2 regions of the Clostridium sp. CM037 genome follow, and region 2 is predicted to be linked to the other one. Evidence: a T-box and tRNA genes for the amino acid it is inferred to sense, from the RefSeq annotation. Region 2 holds a T-box; the other holds one or more tRNA genes.
The links. The T-box of region 2 lies ahead of thrS (threonine--tRNA ligase). A T-box ahead of a tRNA ligase gene usually reads a tRNA of that ligase, here a tRNA-Thr.
Positions count from the first base shown of each region.

Region 1 (4,153 bases), 1.7 Mb from region 2:
AGGGAAAGAACTGAAATAAGCCCTAAGAATAGTAATGTTAATAAAGAAGTTGAGACTAAAATCATTAGAGAGGATTTAGTTGAAGGAAGAAATGCAGTTATAGAAGCGCTAAAATCAGATAGAACCATAGAGTACATTCTTATTGCCAAAGGTGATATGGTAGGATCTATAAGCGTGGTACTAGCATTAGCCAAAGAAAAAGGAATTGTTACGAAAGAAGTAGATAGAAGAAAACTAGATGAAATATCACAAACTTCATCACATCAAGGAGTTATTGCTATAGTAACACCTTACAAATATTTTCAATTAAATGACATATTTGAATATGCGCGAGAAAGAGGAGAAAAGCCTTTTATAATTATACTAGATGAAATTGAAGATCCACATAACTTTGGGTCTATCATAAGAACTGCAGAGGTATGCGGAGCTCACGGAATAATTATACCTAAGAGAAAAAATGTGGGAGTTACACCAACAGTGTATAAAACATCAGCTGGTGCAATTGAACATATGAAAATAGCAAAAGTAACTAATATAAATGCAACTATTGAAGAAATAAAAGGACTCGGAGTATGGGTTTATGGTGCGGATATGGATGCCGAAAATTATGTTTTTAATACTGATTTAACTGGTGCGGTAGCCCTTGTTATTGGAAGTGAGGGTAGAGGCATTTCTAAACTTACAAAAGAAAAATGTGATGTTCTAGTAAAAATACCCATGTCAGGGAAAATAACATCTTTAAATGCATCGGTTGCAGGTGGTATAATAATGTATGAAATTATGAAGCAAAAGATTAAATGAGGTAAAAAGTGAAAACAGTTTTTGTTGATGGGTATAATGTTATAAATAGCTGGCCAAATCTTAAAAAGATTAAAGATTTTAGTTACGAATCTTCACGCCTGCAGCTTATTGACACTCTTCAAAATTACTCGGGATTTAAAGGATATAAAATATTTATAGTTTTTGATGCACAAATGGTTAAAGGTAGCCTTCAAAAAAAAGAAAGACAAGGAAATTTAGTTGTGATTTTTACAAAAGAGGGCGAAACTGCGGATGATTATATTGAGAGAATGGTCAATAATATAGGACGAAAATCCGAAGTCTGCGTTGTCACGTCAGACTCGCTAGAGCAGCAAGTTACCTTTCAAAGAGGGGCAACTCGAATGTCTTCCATTGAATTTTATCACGAAGTAATTAGTACACAAAAAGAGATTCAAATAAATATCGAAAAAAAACATTTAGGGAAAAGAAATTGGTTAGAAGAGAGAATAGATGAAAAAACATTAAAAAAACTTGAAAAAATACGCAGGAGCCATTGAATTTTCTTGACTATAGAAATTGCACTAAGGTATAATCATCTATATGACACATGTTTGGTGTGGAGGGGATATTTGTTGGAAAAAATCATTAGAGCTAGTATGGATACTTCATGCTTTGAAGAAAGATTGGATGAAGAAGTAGTCATTGAAGCACAAAATGGAAATGTTAGGGCACAAGAATATTTAATTAATAAATACAGGAATTTTATTAAAGCCAAGGCTAAGTCGTATTTTTTGATTGGGGCTGATAAAGAAGATATTTACCAAGAAGGAATGATAGGTCTCTATAAGGCCATTAGAGATTTTAAGGCAGATAGATTATCTTCTTTTAGGGCTTTCGCAGAAATTTGTGTTACAAGACAGATAATTACAGCAATAAAAACAGCTACTCGCCAAAAACACATTCCCCTTAATACATATATATCTTTAAATAAGCCAATATATGACGAGGAATCAGACAGAACATTATTGGATGTGTTATCAGGTGCTAAAATTACTGATCCCGAAGAGCTAGTTATAAGCCGTGAAGAAGTAATAAGCATTCAAAATGAAATTGGGGAAGTTCTTTCAGAACTAGAGATGGAAGTGTTGATGTCATACTTAGATGGTAAATCTTATCAAGAGATTGCTTGTGATTTAGATAGGCATGCAAAGTCTATTGATAATGCGCTACAAAGAGTAAAAAGAAAATTAGAAAAATGTCTAAGCAAAAGATGAAAATACATTGACAAAAAAATAAACAGTAGTATAATCAATAATTGGTGTATAGCTTTAAGTTGTACGTCGGCGGGAGTAGCTCAGTGGTAGAGCACCAGCTTCCCAAGCTGGGTGTCGCGGGTTCGATACCCGTTTCCCGCTCCAAAATTTAATGCCCATATAGCTCAGTCGGCAGAGCGTCACCTTGGTAAGGTGGAGGTCACCGGTTCAATTCCGGTTATGGGCTCCATAACTATTAAATCCGTACAATACGCTAGGATGAGTTTACTTGCACAAAAGTGTAATTATTTATATTGAGGAGGAATACAAAATGGCAAAGGCAAAGTTTGAAAGAAGCAAACCACACGTAAACATTGGAACAATAGGGCACGTAGATCACGGCAAGACAACATTAACAGCTGCAATAACAGCAGTACTCGCAACTAAAGGTCTAGCAGAAGTATCTAGGTTTGACCAAATTGACAAAGCACCTGAGGAAAGAGAAAGAGGAATTACAATAAATACATCACATGTTGAGTATGAAACAGATAATAGACATTATGCACATGTTGATTGCCCAGGACATGCAGATTATGTAAAGAACATGATCACAGGCGCAGCACAAATGGATGGAGCAATTCTAGTTGTTAGTGCAGCAGATGGCCCAATGCCTCAAACAAGAGAGCATATACTATTAGCAAGCAGAGTTGGAGTAGGATATATAGTAGTATTCTTAAACAAAGCAGATATGGTAGATGATCCAGAATTATTAGAACTTGTTGAAATGGAAGTAAGAGAATTATTAAGTGAGTATGACTTCCCTGGTGACGACATCCCAGTAGTAACAGGATCAGCGTTAAAAGCATTAGAAAACCCAACTGATGAAGAAGCATCAAAATGCATAACTGAATTAATGGAAGCAGTAGATAGCTACATTCCAACACCAACAAGAGCAACAGATAAAGCATTCTTAATGCCAGTAGAAGATGTATTCACAATCACAGGTAGAGGAACAGTTGCTACAGGAAGAGTTGAAGCTGGAATACTTAAGGTTGGAGAAGAAGTAGAAATCGTAGGACTTAGCGAAGATAAAAGAAAAGTTGTATGTACAGGAGTTGAAATGTTTAGAAAACTTTTAGATCAAGCAATGGCCGGAGACAACATCGGAGCATTACTAAGAGGAGTACAAAGAACAGATATTCAAAGAGGTCAAGTACTTTCTAAACCAGGTTCAATACATCCACATGATAAATTTGTAGGTCAAGTATATGTACTTAAAAAAGAAGAAGGCGGAAGACATACTCCATTCTTCGACGGATATAGACCACAGTTTTATTTCAGAACAACTGATGTAACTGGATCAATAAAATTACCAGACGGAATGGAAATGGTAATGCCAGGAGATCACATAGACATGAATGTTGAACTAATCACTCAAGTAGCAATGGATGAGGGATTAAGATTCGCAATCAGAGAAGGTGGAAGAACAGTAGGTTCAGGAGTTGTTACTTCAATAGTTAAATAATACAAACAAAAAAATGCATTATGAATTAGAAGAAAGAAAATTGTTTAATAAAAAAACACCTTGAACTAATTCATTGACATATGTATTAAATTGTGATAACTTATTTAAGTATAACAAAAATGCTAAAGATAGCTTAGCGCTTAATAAGTATGAGCTTTCTTAAATAGATGGAAAACCGGGAGGTGTAGATTGTGAGAGTAAAAGTAACTTTAGCTTGTACTGATTGCAAACAGAGAAATTACAATACAATGAAAAACAAAAAAAATAACCCAGACAGAATAGAAATGAAGAAATACTGTAAGTTCTGCCACAAACATACACTTCATAAAGAAACAAAATAATACAGCATTAAACACAAAACAGTAGGGATGTGAATAAAATGGCTGTTACTGGGAATGTTAAAGTAAAGGAAAAATCAAACCAAAAAGGTATAGTGAAGTTTTTCAATGAACTTAAGGCAGAGGCGAAAAGAATAACTTGGCCTTCAAAACAAGATGTTAAAAAGGCAACTTTTGCAGTGACAAGTTTTTGTTTTATTTTTGTGATTTTAATAGGTTTGTTGGATTATGGTTTTAAGAACCTCTATAAACTAATCTTTAAATAAGGTAAAGGA
Region 1 is NZ_CM143650.1:385,887-390,039, forward strand. Features, by position in the region: gene rlmB (23S rRNA (guanosine(2251)-2'-O)-methyltransferase RlmB) at 16-801, shown strand; gene ACWJKP_RS01995 (NYN domain-containing protein) at 810-1,319, shown strand; gene sigH (RNA polymerase sporulation sigma factor SigH) at 1,419-2,036, shown strand; tRNA gene ACWJKP_RS02005 (tRNA-Gly) at 2,106-2,180, shown strand; tRNA gene ACWJKP_RS02010 (tRNA-Thr) at 2,190-2,265, shown strand; gene tuf (elongation factor Tu) at 2,347-3,540, shown strand; gene rpmG (50S ribosomal protein L33) at 3,732-3,881, shown strand; gene secE (preprotein translocase subunit SecE) at 3,920-4,144, shown strand.
Region 1: it has a tRNA-Thr gene. The T-box ahead of thrS (threonine--tRNA ligase) is inferred to sense a tRNA for this amino acid. The anticodon was not compared.

Region 2 (4,153 bases):
GTAAAGTTAATACTAAAGGAGATATCTTACTTTATTCTGACGCCATCGGAACCAACCCATGGGATATATTTAGGCTTAATATGACTACCAAAGAAACATATCAAATTACTAATGATCCCTTAGGTCAATTTAACGTAAAATTTGGTGATGAAAAGGGAAATATAATTTTTGCGAAAAGTGGAGATAAAAACTCTCCTGTGCCCAAAATATCAAAAATAGATGTTGATAAAAAATATGGGAAAACTTTAGAATTTGGTTCTGATATTGCTGTACAAGATTTATATATATATAAAAATAAGATTATTGCACTAACATTTTCTTATAATGAATTTATAACAAAGAGGTTTGAGGAACAAAATGAATCTTCGAAAATAAAGTACACTATTATGGAAATGAATACAAATGGCGGTGAAAAAAAAGAGTTGGCTAAGATAAATGCTGTGAGATTAGATTCAATTTCTTTATCAAAATCAGGTAACTTTATAATTTTAGGAGGAGCAGGCGTAAAAAACACTGAAAGAGGATTTTATAAGTTAGTTGTAAATGGAAATAAAGTAAGTAGCTTACTAACTCAAGAACAGCTAAAAAAAACAAATAAGATTATGGAAATTTCTCAACCATATATAGCCTGTCTCAGCTCTAATGAAAAAAGTATTTACTTTGTTGCAGTTCCCAGTGGGGCTAGTGAAGCAACCTTTATGGGGCTAACAACTTATCCTAACAGCTTGTATTGTTATAACCTGAAAGAAAATAAGTTAAGTGAGGTTTTTAAAGTACCAGGTACATTTATCCCTTCGATATCTTTTACCTATCAATGAAACTGCGGTCATGGAACATCAAAGCGCTAATAAGGCTACACGCCTTTAAATTATCTTAAAGGAATGTAGCCTTATTATATTGAATAGAATGTTTTTTATTTTAAAAATAACCGAAATGGTATAATTAAATTTCATGTTTTTACAATTAATCATCTAGCCTTTTACTATCGATTTCCTGTATGATTCTTGAAATAAAGTCCTCAAGTAAGCAATTGCCCTCATCGCCATTCTTTCTACTTCTAAGGGATATACTCGCTGAGTTTTCTTCTTTTTCACCAATAACAATAATATATGGCAATCTTTCGCTTCGAGCCTCTCTAATTTTATAGCCTATTTTTTCTGCTCTACCATCTAAACTAACCCTGATATTATTTTCTTCCAGTTTATTTACTACAGCTTTTGCATAATTGTTATACTGCTCCGATATAGGTAGTATTTTAACTTGAACAGGTGATAGCCATGTTGGAAACTTTCCTGCAAAATGTTCTATCAAAATGCCAATAAATCTTTCTATACTACCAAAAATTACTCTGTGTATAACAATTGGTCTGTGCTTTTCTCCGTCACTGCCAATATATTGAAGATTAAATCTTTGAGGAAGCTGCAAATCTAGTTGTATAGTTCCACATTGCCATTCCCTTCCTATGCTATCTTGCAAGTGAAAGTCAATTTTAGGTCCGTAGAATGCTCCGTCTCCTTCATTTATCTTAAAGTCCATGTTCATTTCCGTGAGAGCGCCCTGAAGTGAGCTTTCTGCTAATTGCCACTCTTCATCACTTCCCATAGAATTTTCAGGTCTTGTTGAAAGTTCTACTCTATATTTAAATCCAAACCTTCCATAAACTTCATTTATAAGTTTAACTACACCCTTTATCTCTTCTTTTATCTGCTCCGGCAGCATGAATATGTGAGCATCATCCTGTGTAAATGCTCTAACCCTCATAAGCCCATGCAAAGCTCCAGATAGTTCATGTCTATGCACCTTTCCTAGTTCTCCAGCTCTTATTGGTAGATCCCTGTAAGAGTGAGTTTCTGATTTATATACAAGCATTCCTCCTGGACAGTTCATTGGTTTTATAGCGAATTCTTCTTCGTCTATATTGACAGTATACATATTTTCTTTATAGTGAGACCAATGCCCAGATGTTTCCCAAAGTTCCTTGTTTAATATCATAGGTGTTTCTATCTCAACATACCCAGCCTTATTATGAAGTTCTCTCCAGTACTCAATTAACTTATTTTTTAAAACTACGCCATTAGGGAGAAAGAATGGAAAACCTGGTCCTTCATCCATTAAAGCAAATAACTTTAGCTCTTTCCCGAGTTTTCTATGATCCCTTTTCTTCGCTTCTTCAAGCATATTCAAATATTCATCAAGTTCGCTTTTCCTCGCAAATGCCGTTCCGTATATTCTTTGAAGCATTTTATTTTTTTCACTACCCCTAAAGTAGGCCCCTGCAACTGATAATAGTTTGAAGGCTTTTACCTTTGAAGTTGATAATACATGAGGCCCTGCACAGAGTTCTATAAAATCTCCTTGCTTAAAGAAAACTAGTTCTTCATCCTCTGGCAAATCATTAATGAGTTCTATTTTATAAATTTCTCCCTTATCTTTCATAAGTCTTAAAGCTTCTTCCCTAGAAATCACTGATCTCTCGAGTCTTAAGTCTTCCTTAACTATTTTTCTCATTTCTTCTTCTATTTTCTCAAGCATATCCATAGTAAAGGGCTCTTCCACATCAAAGTCATAATAAAATCCATTATCTATTGCAGGCCCTATAGCCAATTTAACATTCGGATACAATCTTTTTACCGCCTGAGCAAGTATATGCGATGTGGTGTGCCTAAGTGCCCTTTTTCCTTCTTCTTCATTAGAATTTATTACACTGCCGTCTTTTATTACAACTTTTAACATGAATATTCCTCCTTCAAAAAATAATAAACCCGTCCCAAAATAAGGGACGAGTTTTATCGCGATTCCACCCAAATTACAGAAGGCTTAGTTTAAAATCACCTCTGTCACTCAATACCGCTAACGCCGGTCTGCGGAATTACCTACTTAAGTTCAGTAATCAACTCGGAGGTGGTTTTCAATAGTGCTCGCTTAAGAAACTTTTCAGCCGGTGAGTTTCTCTCTCTTTGAACAGTATACTATTTACTTTTCCTCTTCACAGTTTTTAATTTAAAATTAGTATATTCCAAAGCGTCTTCATTGTCAATATGTGTTATAATTATTATAATATGTGTATTTCATATATAAGTGATTATTTATATATTATATCCTAAAATTTTAACAACATTCTTGCAAATGATTTGATTGAAAAATATTTACTCATGATCTATAATTGAACTGACCGATAAATATTAAGAAGATAATTACATTATCCTGTATGTCCTTAAATATCGCGCTACCCCCTCTATAGGACTTAGTCCATACTCTTCAAGTAGTTCATTCATTAAACCTTGGTAGGGGTTCTTTACTTCTAGTCTTTCTGCTACCATTATTCCCATCCAGTGACCCTCCAATTCATTAGCTTTTTGCTAATTTTATTATACCTTACCCCGGGTCACCTGACCTAATAGTATTATACTATTTCGTCTTTGATTGATTCTATTACAATACTTTTTTTAACGCCTGTTGAAGAAATCCCATACGCCAAAAATATAGATGCAATTATAAGCATAGCATACGCTAAAATTGGTACAACTGGAAAAACAGACATAAACTCAGACCATGTAATTAAGGTTAATCTTAACATAAACCAACAAATAAATAATACTATTGGTATGCTAACAATAATCGGTGTTAATGCAAAGAACAAACCTTCTATCATCAACATTTTATTTAGTCCTTTTGGTGTTAATCCTACTGCCCGAAGCATAGCAAATTCTCTTTTGCGCAGTCTAAGATTATTCGAAATGGTAGAAAAAGCATTAATAATGCCAATTATTCCAAACATTAATGCTACAGAAAGAACACCAATAGAAACGGATTTTTGAACCAGTTTGTCATTATTTTTTTCTTCCAGTAGAGTCCATATACTAAAATCTTCGGATCCAAGATAAGAACTGCAAATTCGAGTTAGTTCTTTCTTAACACGTGGACTAGACTCATCACCCACAAATAAATCAATTGACATACTGCTAGATTCAAGCATGCGCTCTGGCATAAAATCACTAACTATCTTCTGATAGTTTTTCATAGGAACTATATATGCTAAGCTGTATCCACCCATGCTTAGCTCAGAGGGAGAAATCTCTGTAACATGGCCCACTTGAGCATTAAATTTATAATTTGTATTCATATCATTTTCTATTTTTTCATTTATTACTAG
Region 2 is NZ_CM143650.1:2,878,862-2,883,014, forward strand. Features, by position in the region: gene ACWJKP_RS13950 (hypothetical protein) at 1-818, shown strand, start outside; gene thrS (threonine--tRNA ligase) at 964-2,733, opposite strand; T-box leader at 2,773-2,999, opposite strand; gene ACWJKP_RS13960 (hypothetical protein) at 3,195-3,329, opposite strand; gene ACWJKP_RS13965 (ABC transporter permease) at 3,404-4,153, opposite strand, start outside.